Regions from separate parts of the Citrobacter sedlakii genome, predicted to be linked through region 2. Evidence: predicted binding sites of a transcription regulator. Region 2 holds the regulator's gene; each other region holds the start of a gene.
The links. The regulator CRP, encoded in region 2, controls carbon source genes, mostly activating them, when cyclic AMP is high. The targets are predictions, from matches to a motif close to ATGTGANNNNNNTCACAT.
Positions count from the first base shown of each region.

Region 1 (4,866 bases), 1.6 Mb from region 2:
AACCTTCGTCCGTGAATACGATAACCTGGTCGTGCGCGAGGCGATCCTGCGTGAAATCCTGCGCGGCGGCCAGGTCTATTACCTGTATAACGACGTCGAAAACATTCAGAAAGCCGCCGACCGTCTGGCGGAACTGGTGCCGGAAGCGCGCATCGCGATTGGTCATGGGCAGATGCGCGAGCGCGAACTGGAACGGGTAATGAACGACTTCCACCATCAGCGCTTTAACGTGCTGGTGTGTACCACGATTATCGAGACCGGGATCGACATCCCGACCGCCAACACCATTATCATCGAACGCGCGGATCACTTTGGACTGGCGCAGTTGCATCAGTTGCGCGGACGCGTGGGCCGATCGCATCATCAGGCGTACGCCTGGCTGTTGACGCCGCATCCGAAAGCGATGACCACCGACGCGCAAAAGCGTCTGGAGGCGATTGCGTCACTGGAAGATTTGGGCGCGGGCTTTGCGCTGGCGACACACGATCTGGAAATTCGCGGCGCGGGCGAACTGCTTGGCGAAGACCAGAGCGGACAGATGGAAACCATTGGCTTCTCGCTGTATATGGAACTGCTGGAAAACGCCGTCGATGCGCTAAAAGCCGGACGAGAACCGTCACTGGAAGATCTCACCAGCCAGCAGACAGAAGTCGAACTGCGAATGCCGTCGCTGCTACCGGATGATTATATCCCCGACGTCAATACGCGCCTGTCGTTCTACAAGCGAATCGCCAGCGCCAAAAGCGAAAACGAGCTGGAAGAGATCAAAGTGGAGCTTATCGATCGCTTTGGTCTTCTGCCGGATCCCGCGCGTAATCTGCTGGATATCGCCCGTTTGCGTCAGCAGGCGCAAAAGCTGGGGATCCGCAAACTCGAAGGTAACGAGAAAGGCGGCACCATTGAATTCGCCGAGAAAAATCACGTGAACCCGGGCTGGCTTATCGGTCTGCTGCAAAAGCAGCCTCAGCACTTCCGCCTCGACGGTCCGACCCGCCTGAAGTTTATGCAGGATCTGACGGAGCGGAAAACGCGTATGGACTGGGTGCGTCAGTTTATGGCGCAACTGGAAGAAAACGCGGTCGCGTAATAACCCGATGCCGGATAAGGCGAAACCGCCGTCCGGCATGATCTCCCCCGCCTCGCAGATCTTTACAACTCTTTGCACTTCCCTTGCATTTCAGGACATGCCAACCCGCCATAATGATCGTTGGCGTCTTTTATTCCAATAACCCTTTGATTTATGATGATAATGAAAACTCTGCGACTTTCCCGCTGGCTGGCGTTTGTCACCTTTGCCGCCGGCATAGCGCTTGCGCTACCTGCGCAGGCGAATACCTGGCCACTTCCGCCGCCCGGCAGCAAACTGGTGGGCGAAAATAAATATCACGTTGTCGAAAACAACGGCGGTTCCCTGGAGGCCATTGCGAAGAAATACAACGTTGGATTCCTGGCGCTGTTACAGGCAAATCCCGGCGTTGACCCCTACGTGCCGCGCGCTGGCAGCGTCTTGACCATTCCGCTGCAAACCCTCCTGCCGGATGCGCCGCGCGAAGGTATCGTCATTAACCTTGCTGAACTGCGCCTTTATTATTATCCACCGGGTAAAAACGTGGTCACGGTTTACCCTATCGGCATTGGTCAACTGGGGGGCGATACGCTTACGCCCACCATGGTAACCACCGTTTCCGACAAGCGCGCGAATCCGACCTGGACGCCGACGGCCAATATTCGCGCCCGCTATAAAGCACAGGGGATCGAATTGCCTGCGGTTGTCCCTGCCGGGCCGGATAACCCGATGGGTCACCACGCGATTCGTTTAGCCGCCTACGGCGGCGTGTATCTGCTGCACGGCACCAACGCCGATTTCGGCATCGGAATGCGGGTCAGTTCCGGCTGCATTCGCCTGCGTGATGGCGATATTGAAACGCTGTTTAAGCAGGTTACCCCGGGAACCAAAGTCAACATTATTAATACGCCGATCAAAGCCTCAGTCGAGCCAGGCGGCGTACGTCTGGTTGAGGTACATCAGCCGCTGTCAAAAAATATTGATGATGACCCGCAGGTTTTGCCTATCGTCCTGAACAGCACATTGCAGGCATTTAAAGATGCCGCGCAAACCGATGCGCCACTGATGCAGCACGTAATGGATGTCCGCTCCGGCATGCCGGTCGACGTCACTCGACATCACGACGTTAAACAGCAATCCCTGTAAGCCTGAACGAAAAAGCCCCGCTGAACCGTGGTTCAGCGGGGCTTTTTTGTGCAGTGGCAAATTTTAATCAGGCATTAATGAGGGGTTAATGCTTATTTGTAAATTACCGCGGTACCGTGCAGCGTGTTCGGACCAGTAACCGAGGTAATGCGGAAAGATTTCGCCCCCATTTCATCTGCTTTTTGCGCCAGTTGTTCTTCCAGAGAACCCAGGTTAGTACCTGCGCTGGCAGAGATGGTCCCAACTTTTTGCTGGCCGTCAGGCGTAGATTGCACTTCAACGGCAGCGAAGCTGGCGAATGAAAGAGAGCTGAGTACAGCAGCAGCGATGAGGGCTTTGACGTTTTTCATAATAGTAACCTTTTGCAGATGAACGGGGTCGTAAGCATTTACTTAACGATCGATAGGTAAATGATAGATGTGATCCAGGTCACACGTCAACTCTTTTTTATAACGGTCGTTATATAAATTAAAAAGCACTTATCTTTCATGACAATGCAACGTAATTATTTTTCACAGGAATGCGCTGGAGACTGGACGGTTTTATTTTTATAATGGTTATTCATTAAACCCAGACAGGTACACCGGCATCATGACAACTGACTCGACAGGTTGTGTAAAAAAAAGCCGTGGCCGACCAAAAGTGTTCGACAGGGAAGCCGCGCTTGATAAGGCCATGACACTCTTCTGGCAGCACGGTTATGAGGCGACGTCGCTCTCTGATCTTGTTGAAGCGACAGGGGCGAAAGCCCCCACGCTTTACGCAGAATTCACCAATAAAGAAGGACTGTTTCGCGCGGTGCTCGACAGGTACATCGCCCGTTTCGCCGCAAAGCATGAAGCGCAGCTATTTTGTGAAGAAAAAAGCGTGGAGGCCGCGCTGGAAGATTACTTCACCGCCGTGGCGACCTGTTTTACCAGTAAAGACACCCCGGCGGGTTGTTTTATGATCAACACTTCCGCGACGCTTGCTGCCGCGTCACGGGATATTGCGCATACGGTGAAATCACGCCACGCCATGCAGGAGCAAACGTTGACCCGTTTCCTGCAACAGCGCCAGATGCGCGCAGAGATCCCGGCGCAGTGCAACGTACAGCACCTTGCCGAATACCTGAACTGCATCTTACAGGGGATGTCGATCAGCGCCCGCGAAGGCGCGTCGTTTGACACACTGATGCAGATCACCCGTACCACTCTTCGCCTGTGGCCCGAGCTGTTAAAAGCCTGATTGATCCTGCTGACCGGGGAATGCGTTTCCCGGTCCTTCTCTCGCCTTCCCCCTACAATCAGTAATGTTTTCACCGGGTTAGACTCAAATTTCTTAAAATATTATTTGATAATAGAAACCATTATCAGCAATATTCGCATTTGATTTTCTATCTGTTTCACAATGTAACGGCCGGAGCCTGCCCGGCAAGAATAACACCACTTTTACAGATATTTTCAGAAGGGAATGCGAATGAATAAGCGTCTTTGGGTGCTCAACCCAGTCCTGCTTGCGCTAACCCTGCCTGCAACGGCAGCGACGCAAACAGAAGAAGAAAACCTCATCGTCAGCGCTAACCGGAGTCAAAAAACGGTGGCGGAAATGGCGCAGACCACCTGGGTGATCGAGGGTCAGGAAATTGAACAACAGGTTCAGGGCGGCAAAGAGTTTAAAGATGTGCTGGCGCAGTTGATCCCCGGTATTGATGTCAGCAGCCAGGGACGAACCAACTATGGTATGAATATGCGCGGGCGCGCGCTGGTCGTGCTGATTGATGGCGTACGCCTTAACTCTTCGCGTACCGACAGTCGACAGCTGGACGCCATCGATCCGTTCAACATTGCCCACATTGAAGTGATTTCCGGCGCGACGTCGCTCTATGGCGGCGGCAGTACTGGCGGCCTGATCAACATCGTGACCAAAAAAGGCCAGCCGGAACGCGAAGTGGAACTAGAACTGGGTGCTAAATCGGGCTTCAATAACAGTAACGATCGTGACGAGCGCGTTGCCGCCGCGGTCAGCGGGGGGACGGATCGCGCCTCCGGCCGTCTCTCTGTCGCCTGGCAGCGCTTCGGCGGCTGGTACGATGGCAACGGCGATGCACTAATGCTCGACAATACGCAAACCGGCTTGCAACACTCCGATCGTCTGGATGTGATGGGTACGGGCACTATTGAGATTGACGACAACCGTCAGCTACAGCTGGTGACCCAATATTATAAAAGCCAGGGCGATGACGACTACGGCCTGTATCTGGGCGAAAATATGTCTGCCGTCACTGGTGACGGTAAAGCCAGCACCCGTAGCGGACTCAGCGCCGATCGCATCCCCGGAACAGAGCGTCATCTGATTAGCCTGCAATATTCAGACGCCGACTTCTTCGGTCAAAATCTGGTCAGCCAAATTTATTACCGTGATGAATCGCTGAAATTTTATCCCTTCCCGTCGCTGACCAGGGGCCAGGTCACCAGCTTTTCTGCCTCGCAGCAGGACACCGATCAGTACGGCGCCAAAATTACCCTCAACAGTCTGTTGATGGATAACTGGGAACTGACCTGGGGTATCGATGCGGATCACGAGACCTTCGACGCTAATCAGAAATTTTTCGACCTCGCATGGTCGCTTCCCTCCGGCGGCATGGACAACCGTACGGCCTATACCACCGGACG
Region 1 covers NZ_CP071070.1:2,064,468-2,069,333, reverse strand. The annotation lists gene mfd (transcription-repair coupling factor) at 1-1,087, shown strand, start outside; gene ldtC (L,D-transpeptidase LdtC) at 1,247-2,212, shown strand; gene bhsA (multiple stress resistance protein BhsA) at 2,305-2,562, opposite strand; gene comR (TetR family copper-responsive transcriptional repressor ComR) at 2,804-3,439, shown strand; gene JY391_RS09895 (TonB-dependent siderophore receptor) at 3,671-4,866, shown strand, end outside.
Region 1: a site for CRP is predicted at 2,630-2,647, ahead of bhsA (multiple stress resistance protein BhsA). Genes of this name have one in related genera too.

Region 2 (4,866 bases):
TGTTAAGTGGGGTGCAGACGAAGCGGCAGAGATTTGTTCAGCATCTGCAACAGATCGATGAACGCTTTGACGTTTTCAGCGACATTCGCGGCATGGGCCTGTTGATTGGCGCCGAACTGAAGCCGCAGTATAAGGGGCGCGCGCGTGATTTCCTGTATGCGGCAGCGGAGGCGGGGGTGATGGTGCTCAACGCTGGCCCTGAGGTGATGCGTTTTGCTCCCTCGCTGGTGGTGGAAGAGGCGGATATCGACGAAGGAATGCAGCGTTTCGCGCAAGCCGTCGCGAAAGTCGTAAGCGAATAGGCCGCATAGAGCGTCAGCCTTTCATATCGCGCAACCGGCGGCTGAGCCAGATCCCGTGGTGCGGTCGCTGGCGCCAGGCCACCGACGAAATGGTATGCATGGTATTTAAATGCCCCAGCACACGCTGGAGATGCTGTTCCAGCGTGCTCAATGGCCCGTGGGAGAGCATCTCTGGCGCCTCAAGAATATTTACATCCCCAGAGCTGCCCGGCCCGTCATATTCCAGCCGCTGCTGACAACGCTGGAGCGCAATTTCACACGATTGCAGATATCGTTGGGCCAGATCAGGTGTCAGCATTGTATGTTCTCGCGCCAGGGTGGTCATCGCGTTGATATGCTCGACAATGAACTGGCTGTGGGTGACCCACAGCTTCATATCTTCCAGATAATGCGTATTAAATCCCGGTTCCTGCATGGCCTGATTCAGCGAGTTAAACAGCGTGTTGTGGGCCTGGTTGACGCGCATTCGTTGGTATGCCAGCGGCGTCGCCTGCGGATCGTCGCTGAGGATCAGGCGGATCGCCTCCTGGTCCGCCTCCAGCGCGTCGTGGGCATTTTTGCGCAACAGACCGCTTTGCCACTGCGGCCACAGCCAGACGGTGCCGCCGAAGGCGATCAGACAGCCGATGATCGTATCGACAAACCGCGGAATGATAAATTGTTCGCCGTTCAGGGTTAACAGTTGCAGGGTGTACACCGCCGTGACGGTAAACCCCACCGTCGCCCAGCCGTAGTTTTTGCGGATAATCAGATAGCTCACCAGGGTGACGAAGAGCATTAAAAGCAGCGTATACCCTTCGGGGATATGAAAGTGCAGCGTCACGCCCGCGACGATAAGTCCCGCCAGCGTTCCGGCCGAACGGTGCAGAATGCGTACGCGCGTTGCGCCGTAGCCATTTTGCGTCACGAACAGTACCGTCATCAGGATCCAGTACGGCTTCGGCAGGTGCAGCGCGGTACCCATCAGGCTGGCGATACTCAGCATGACGCTAATGCGTCCGGCGTTGCGCAGCGCCGGAGACTTCAGCGACAGATAGCTTTTCAGCGCCGGTAGCAGCGGAAGCCGCCGCTGTTTATCCGCCATCAGATCGCGCGCATAGAGCGGACGCTGGGTGCGAAGCACGCGGGCTATACGGCTGAAATGCCAGTAGCAAAACTGCCCGACGGGGTTATCCGGATGTTGATTGGCGATCTTTTCCAGCGCGCCGATTTGCTTCTGCATGGTGAAGCGCGTGGGCAGGCGATGGTACAGAATGTCATCCGCCAACACCCTCAGACGCGTGGCGACGGTTTGCGCGTTCCAGCGGATCACCTGTTCGGCGTGGCTGCGCTCGACCAGTTTTTGCACCTCTTCCGGCTGGTGCAGGCTGACCGAGATATGTTCTTGCAGATCCAGCGCTTCCTGGAAGGCGCGCAGCATCCGTTTGTAATCGTTATTGTGATGCGCCGACAGCATATGCATTTGCTGGTAGCACTGGGTGATCAGGTCAACCGCTTTCTGCTGGCGCACCAACAGCGGCGGTAGGGCTTTTTCCGGATCGGTGTGCTGGGTCAGCATGCTGTATTTCGCTTCGCAGTAATCTGCCAGTTCGCGATACAGCAGGCTTAGCGATTCGCGCAGCGGCTGTTCGCGCCACAACCAGAACCAGAACCAGTTAAACAGTCCATACCACAATGTCCCCAGCGCATAGATCAGCAGCGGCTCCCACACTGGCATATTTCCCGCCAGACTGAGGGTAAAAATTGCGGCGATCAGCGAAGCGGGAAGCAGACGGGCGTGAAGCGAGCTTAACTCCGCGGTGACGCCGAGGAGCAGCGTCAACCCGGTCAGAATCAGCGGTAACGGTACCGCCTGCGCCAACAACAGTTGCATCGCCAGGCTACACCCGGCAAACAGCGAGGCGCCAATGACCAGACGCTTGAAGAAGCGCTTGTGCGGCGTATCAAGCCCGGCAATGTTACAGCAGGCGGGAACGAGGGAGAAAAGCAGGCCCAGATGCAGTTGGCCTATCAGCAGGCCGACGGCCACGGGCAAACAGAGCACCAGCGTCTGACGTAGTGCGTAGTTGATCTCAGGGTGATAAATCAGTCTGCGCCACATCGGGAAAACAAAAATAGCGCGCTACCAGGTAACGCGCCATTTCCGACGGGATTAACGAGTGCCGTAAACGACGATGGTCTTACCGTGCGCGGAGATCAGGTTTTGATCTTCCAGCATCTTCAGGATACGACCAACGGTTTCGCGAGAGCAGCCAACGATCTGGCCAATCTCCTGGCGGGTAATTTTGATCTGCATACCGTCCGGGTGGGTCATTGCATCGGGTTGTTTCGCCAGGTTCAACAGCGTCTGGGCGATACGACCGGTCACGTCAAGGAAGGCCAGGTTACCGACTTTCTCTGATGTGACCTGCAGGCGGCGAGCCATCTGGGAAGAGAGACGCATCAGAATATCCGGGTTCACCTGGATCAACTGGCGGAATTTCTTGTAGGAAATTTCAGCCACTTCACATGCAGTTTTAGCACGTACCCATGCGCTACGTTCCTGGCCTTCTTCAAACAGGCCCAGTTCGCCAATAAAATCACCCTGATTCAGATAAGAAAGGATCATTTCTTTACCTTCCTCATCTTTAATCAACACTGCCACAGAGCCTTTAACGATGTAGTACAACGTTTCTGCTTTTTCACCCTGGTGAATTAGCGTGCTCTTCGACGGGTACTTATGAATGTGGCAATGAGACAAGAACCATTCGAGAGTCGGGTCTGTTTGCGGTTTGCCAAGCACCATGCGCGATTATCCTCTGTTATAAGCTGTCTCCAGAGCCAGAAAACGGCGCTGTCTCTGGGGTTGCAAAAATGTGCTTCCCGCTTCCTGGGAAGAGGCTGTCAATAACGGACAGCAGCCTTTAATGTGAAGTCCTCTGCATACATGCAGTACGTCAATGTATTACTGTAGCATCCTGACTGTTTTAGCATAGCTTTAGCCGTGTGTCTCCTGGTGTCTCGCTTCAGCATGACGCAGGTCGCCTTCCGTTGCGAGAATTGTTATGTACGCGTAATCTGTCAGGAAAATTGACGCACTGGAGTAAAAAAATATGCAAGCGCGTGTGAAATGGGTTGAAGGGTTAACCTTCCTGGGCGAGTCAGCTTCCGGACACCAGATCCTGATGGACGGCAATTCGGGAGATAAAGCGCCCAGCCCGATGGAAATGGTGTTAATGGCCGCGGGCGGCTGTAGCGCTATCGACGTGGTCTCCATTCTGCAAAAAGGACGTCAGGATGTGACCAATTGCGAAGTAAAACTGACCTCCGAGCGTCGTGAAGAAGCGCCGCGCCTGTTTACCCACATCAATCTGCATTTCATCGTGACGGGGCATGATTTAAAAGACGCCGCGGTGGCGCGGGCGGTGGATCTTTCCGCCGAAAAGTATTGTTCCGTGGCGCTGATGCTGGAAAAAGCGGTGAATATTACCCACTCGTATGAAGTCATTGCCGCCTGATAATTTTTACCTGATGGCGCTGCGCTCGACTGCCTTATGGCACAATCGGGCCAGCCGCCATTGAGGCTTATTCGATCTTCTTGCCTTCCATCAGGCGCTGTACCAGCGGCAGCATGATCAGTTCCATCGCCAGGCCCATTTTGCCGCCCGGTACCACCAGCGTATTGATGTGAGAAATAAACGAACCTTGCAGCATCGCCAGCAGCCAGGGGAAATCGATGCCTTCGAGATTGCGGAAATGTATCACCACAAAACTCTCATCAAGCGAGGGAATGCCGCGTGCGGCGAATGGGTTTGAGGTATCCACCGTCGGGACCCGCTGGAAGTTGATGTGGGTACGGGAAAACTGTGGCGTGATGTAGTTGATGTAATCGTCCATTGAGCGCACCACGGAGTCCATCACCGCCTCGCGGGAATGTCCACGCTCGCTGGTGTCACGGATCAGTTTCTGGATCCACTCCAGGTTGACGATGGGCACAACCCCCACCAGCAAATCCACATGGCGCGCCACCTCATGCTGTGGCGTCACCACGCCGCCGTGCAGCCCTTCATAAAACAGGATGTCGGTCGGCTCCGGCAGCGGCTGCCAGGGCGTGAAGGTGCCAGGCACCTGATTCCAGGGTACGGCTTCGTCGTAGGTATGCAGATATTTGCGCGACTGGCCTTTGCCCGTCTGCCCGTATTCAATGAAGGTCTGTTCCAGCAGGCCGAAGTCATTGGCTTCGGGGCCGAAATAGCTGATATGCCGTCCGGCATCGCGCGCCTTGCGGATCGCCATGTCCATTTCCGGGCGGGTATAACGATGAAAACTGTCGCCTTCCACCTCGGCCGCGCGCAGGTTGAGCTGGGCAAAAATTTTACGGAACGCGAGGCTGGTGGTGGTGGTCCCCGCGCCGCTGGATCCTGTTACCGCAATCACCGGATGTTTGGCAGACATAACAACTCCATGAGTAGGTTAGGTTTTTTATTATAGTCGGCCGAGGATACAGGCTTATTCGCGGAACTGTTTACGCGGCATGATGTTGACCGTTTCGTGCAATTCAGACCAGACCAGAACCGCTTCTCCG
Region 2 covers NZ_CP071070.1:438,731-443,596, forward strand. The annotation lists gene argD (bifunctional acetylornithine/succinyldiaminopimelate transaminase) at 1-302, shown strand, start outside; gene JY391_RS02035 (YccS/YhfK family putative transporter) at 316-2,403, opposite strand; gene crp (cAMP-activated global transcriptional regulator CRP) at 2,455-3,087, opposite strand; gene JY391_RS02045 (OsmC family protein) at 3,395-3,799, shown strand; gene JY391_RS02050 (phosphoribulokinase) at 3,867-4,736, opposite strand; gene JY391_RS02055 (YheU family protein) at 4,791-4,866, opposite strand, start outside.

Region 3 (4,866 bases), 1.3 Mb from region 2:
TCGTAAAACGCTGATTGTTTTTTGCTGCGCGCTGGGGATGCTGGCCTGCGTGTTATTCGCCTGGAACCGCAACTACTTTGTTCTGCTGTTTATCGGAGTGTTCCTGAGCAGCTTTGGCTCGACAGCCAACCCGCAGATGTTTGCGCTGGCCCGCGAGCACGCCGACCGTACCGGGCGGGAAGCCGTAATGTTCAGCTCGATCCTACGCGCCCAGGTATCGCTGGCCTGGGTGATTGGTCCGCCGCTGGCCTATGCGCTGGCGATGGGCTTCAGCTTTACGGTAATGTACCTGAGCGCCGCAGTGGCGTTTGTGGTCTGCGGCGCGATGGTGTGGTTCTTTTTGCCTTCTATGCGTAAAGAGACCACGCTGGCGACCGGCGCGCTGGAAGCGCCGCGCCGCAACCGTCGCGATACCCTGCTGCTTTTCGCGATCTGTACGTTGATGTGGGGAACTAACAGCCTGTATATCATTAATATGCCGCTGTTTATTATCAACGAGTTACATCTTCCGGAGAAGCTGGCTGGCGTGATGATGGGAACCGCTGCCGGGCTGGAAATCCCAACGATGCTGATTGCGGGCTACTTCGCGAAACGTCTGGGTAAACGGTTGCTGATGTGCATCGCCGTCGCGGCGGGCCTCTGCTTTTATGCGGGAATGTTGGTCGCCCACTCCCCGGCGGTGTTGTTGGGTCTGCAATTGCTGAACGCTATCTATATCGGCATTCTTGGCGGTATCGGCATGCTCTATTTTCAGGATCTGATGCCGGGCCAGGCGGGTTCCGCCACCACCTTATATACCAACACCATTCGCGTGGGCTGGATCATCGCCGGTTCTCTGGCGGGCATTGCCGCGGAGATCTGGAATTACCACGCGGTGTTCTGGTTTGCGCTGGTGATGATTATCGCCACCATGGCCTGTCTGGCACGAATCAAAGACGTTTAAGGCGCGGTCATCGCTTCCAGTTCGATGAGGTACGTCATCGCCTGTTCGCGGCTGCGTCCGCACATTTCGGCGTCCGGTTGCAGTCCGGCACAAACTTTAGGACGCTGCGGCGAACCAAAAATTTTGCAGCGCAGGCGCGCGTCCAACTGGACGCACGGCGTATTGGCGGGCTTGCCGTTGGGCATGCCGGGGATGGGGCTGGAAATCGAGGGGGCGGTGCAACACGCCCCGCAATCCGGACGGCATTCCATAACGGGCTCTCTTTTTTTGACGTCCGGACAGTACCACCTTTTGTACACCAGTAAAAGTGCGAATTCCGCTTGCCTGAAAGCCCCGGCGCGAGTAGTTTGACGCGATAATTTAGCTAATCTCCACAACAGGATCTTTTCGATGCCAAGAGCGAACGAAATCAAAAAAGGTATGGTACTGAACTACAACGGCAAGTTGCTGATTGTGAAAGATATCGATATTCAGTCTCCTACCGCCCGCGGCGCGGCGACGCTGTATAAAATGCGTTTCTCCGACGTCCGTACCGGTCTGAAAGTTGAAGAGCGCTTTAAGGGCGATGATATCGTTGATACCGTGACCCTGAACCGCCGTGGCGTCGATTTCTCTTATATCGACGGCAATGAATATGTCTTCATGGATAAAGAAGACTATACGCCTTATACCTTTACCCAGGATCAAATCGAAGAGGAATTGCAGTTTATTCCTGAAGGCGGCATGCCGGACATGCAGGTACTGCTCTGGGACGGACAACTGTTGGCGCTTGAATTGCCGCAGACCGTGGATCTGGAGATCGTGGAAACCGCGCCAGGAATTAAAGGCGCCTCTGCCAGCGCACGTAACAAACCTGCGACCCTGAGTACCGGTCTGGTGATTCTGGTACCGGAATACCTGAGCGCCGGAGAGAAAATCCGCATTCATATCGAAGAACGTCGCTATATGGGACGCGCGGATTAACAGAAGAGGTAGCCGGATGGCGGTGTAAACCCTTTATCCGGCCAGGGCTCTCTTCGCTGTAGGCCTGATGAGCACAGCGCCATCAGGCCTCTTTACGTCAATAACGCGTCATTACAGCAGATCGCGGAACTGAGTCTGTTTCAACGCCAGTTCAACGCCGCGCACTTCCGCCAGCCCTTTCAGACGGCCAATCGCCGAGTACCCTGGATTGGTTTTCTTATGCAGATCGTCCAGCATCTGATGCCCGTGATCGGGACGCATTGGAATGGGGCGGAGATCTCCCGCCTGTTTACGACGCTGCTCTTCACGCAAAATAGCCGTCACCACGGCAACCATGTCGACATCGCCCTGCAGGTGCGCGCCTTCGTGGAAGGTTTTCGGATTGTCTTCACGGCAGGTGGAGCGCAGATGCGTAAAGTGAATACGATCGCCAAAGGTTTCGATCATTTTCACCAGGTCGTTGTCCGCGCGCACGCCGTAAGATCCTGTACACATGGTGAAGCCGTTGTGAATGCTGTCCACCGTCTCCTTCAGCCATTGCATGTCCTCAATGGTCGAGACGATGCGCGGCAAACCGAGGATCGGGCGCGGCGGATCGTCCGGATGAACGGCAAGACGGACGCCCACTTCTTCAGCCACCGGCACAATCGCGCGCAGAAATACGGCCATATTCTCACGCAAATCGTCTTTGCTGATGCCGTCATACTCCGCCAGGCGCGCGCGGAACTGATCGAGAGTATAACCCTCCTCCGCGCCCGGCAGGCCGGCGATAATATTACGGGTCAGCTTTTCGATATCCGCCGCGCTCATGGCGTTGAAATACGCCTGCGCCTGACGCTGTTCTTCATCGGTATAATCCGCTTCAGCACCTGCACGCTTCAGAATGTGCAGCTCAAAAGCGGCAAAGGCGATCTGATCAAAACGCAGCGCTTTTGAACCGTCCGGCAGCGTGTATTCCAGATCGGTACGCGTCCAGTCGAGGATCGGCATAAAGTTGTAGCAGACGGTATCGATACCGCAGGTAGCCAGATTGCGGATGCTCTGCTGGTAGTTAGCAATCCAGGTCTGATACTGACCGGAACGGGTTTTGATATCTTCATGCACCGGAATGCTTTCGACCACGGACCAGGTAAGCCCTTTCTCCGCCAGAACCGCCTGACGCTTTTTGATCTCTTCGACCGGCCACACTTCACCGTTTGGAATGTGGTGCAATGCCGTCACAACGCCCGTTGCGCCCGCCTGACGCACATCATCAAGCGATACCGGATCGTTTGGTCCGTACCAACGCCAGGTTTGTTCCATTGTTCACCTCACAAGTTGTTATACCAAAATAGGGTCATTGAATGACGACTACCATACAGGCTTCTCATCTCCGATCAATCAGGGCCGCATCATTGATTGATCCAGCTCACATTCCCTGGAATAATTCGGCTTACCAATTCAATTTGTTGTCATATAACTTTACACTGAGCCTGTTAATTTATCGTTAATCAGGTGTATAAAAAATGACTACTATTGCCTCAGCCATCCTGCCCGATAGCGTCCGGACGCCGCAGTATGACCGCAGCCGACTCGCCTCGCGTATCGTCCATTTCGGTTTCGGCGCGTTTCATCGCGCCCATCAGGCGCTACTTACCGACCGGGTACTGAATGCGCAAGGCGGCGACTGGGGCATTTGTGAGATCAGCTTGTTCAGCGGCGACAGGCTGATGAGTCAGCTCCGCGCTCAGGATCATTTATATACCGTGCTGGAGAAAGGCGCGAACGGCAACCAGGCGATCGTTATCGGCGCTGTCCATGAATGTCTGAACGCAAAGCTCGACTCGCTGACCGCGATTATTGAAAAATTTTGCGAGCCGCAGGTGGCGATTGTCTCGCTGACTATCACTGAGAAAGGCTACTGCATTGACCCCGCTACCGGCACGCTCGATCTGACCCATCCCCGTATCCGGCACGACATTGACTCACCGGGTGAGCCGCATTCCGCGCCGGGCATTCTGGTCGAAGCGTTGTCCCGCCGTCGTGAGCGGGGGCTACTCCCTTTTACCGTACTGTCCTGCGATAACATTCCTGACAACGGTCATGTGGTAAAAAACGCGGTGCTGGGAATGGCCGAAAAGCGCGATCCGGCGCTGGCAATGTGGATCCGCGAGCATGTCAGCTTTCCCGGGACGATGGTTGACCGGATTGTCCCCGCCGCCACAGACGAAACGCTGGATGAAATCTCCCGGGCGCTGGGCGTTGCCGACCCGTGCGGCATCAGCTGCGAGCCGTTTATCCAGTGGGTCATTGAAGATCGCTTCGTCGCCGGGCGCCCGGCATGGGAAACCGCGGGCGTTCAGTTGGTCACCGATGTCCGGCCCTGGGAAGAGATGAAGCTGCGAATGCTGAACGGCAGCCACTCATTCCTCGCGTATCTGGGTTACCTGTCCGGATTTCAGCATATCAGCGAATGTATGCAGGACGAGGCCTTCCGTGAAGCCGCGTATCAACTGATGATGCGCGAACAGGCACCCACGCTGAGCATTACCGATGTCGATCTGCAGCGCTATGCCGGAAGCCTGATCGCCCGTTTCGCCAATCCGGCGCTGAAGCACAAAACCTGGCAAATCGCGATGGACGGCAGTCAAAAACTGCCGCAACGCATGCTGGCGGGGGTTCGAATTCACCTTGAACGCGGCAGCGCATGGCCACTGCTGGCGCTGGGCATCGCGGGTTGGATGCGCTATGTGTGCGGCGTTGACGACGCGGGCGCGCCAATTGACGTTCGCGATCCGCTGAGCGACAAAATTCGTCTGCTCGTCGCCAACGTGGGTGAAAACGAGAAGGTGGCAAACCTGCTCACTTTACAGGAAGTTTTTGGTAGCGACCTGCCGAAAAACCCTGTTTTTGTGCAGGCTATTGAAACAGCCTGGCAGCATCTTGCCCGGCACGGCGCGCATCAGGCGGTCATCAGTACG
Region 3 covers NZ_CP071070.1:1,695,862-1,700,727, reverse strand. The annotation lists gene setB (sugar efflux transporter SetB) at 1-943, shown strand, start outside; gene JY391_RS08030 (YkgJ family cysteine cluster protein) at 940-1,194, opposite strand; gene yeiP (elongation factor P-like protein YeiP) at 1,334-1,906, shown strand; gene uxuA (mannonate dehydratase) at 2,018-3,208, opposite strand; gene JY391_RS08015 (mannitol dehydrogenase family protein) at 3,412-4,866, shown strand, end outside.
Region 3: a site for CRP is predicted at 3,303-3,320, ahead of JY391_RS08015 (mannitol dehydrogenase family protein). Genes of this name have one in related genera too.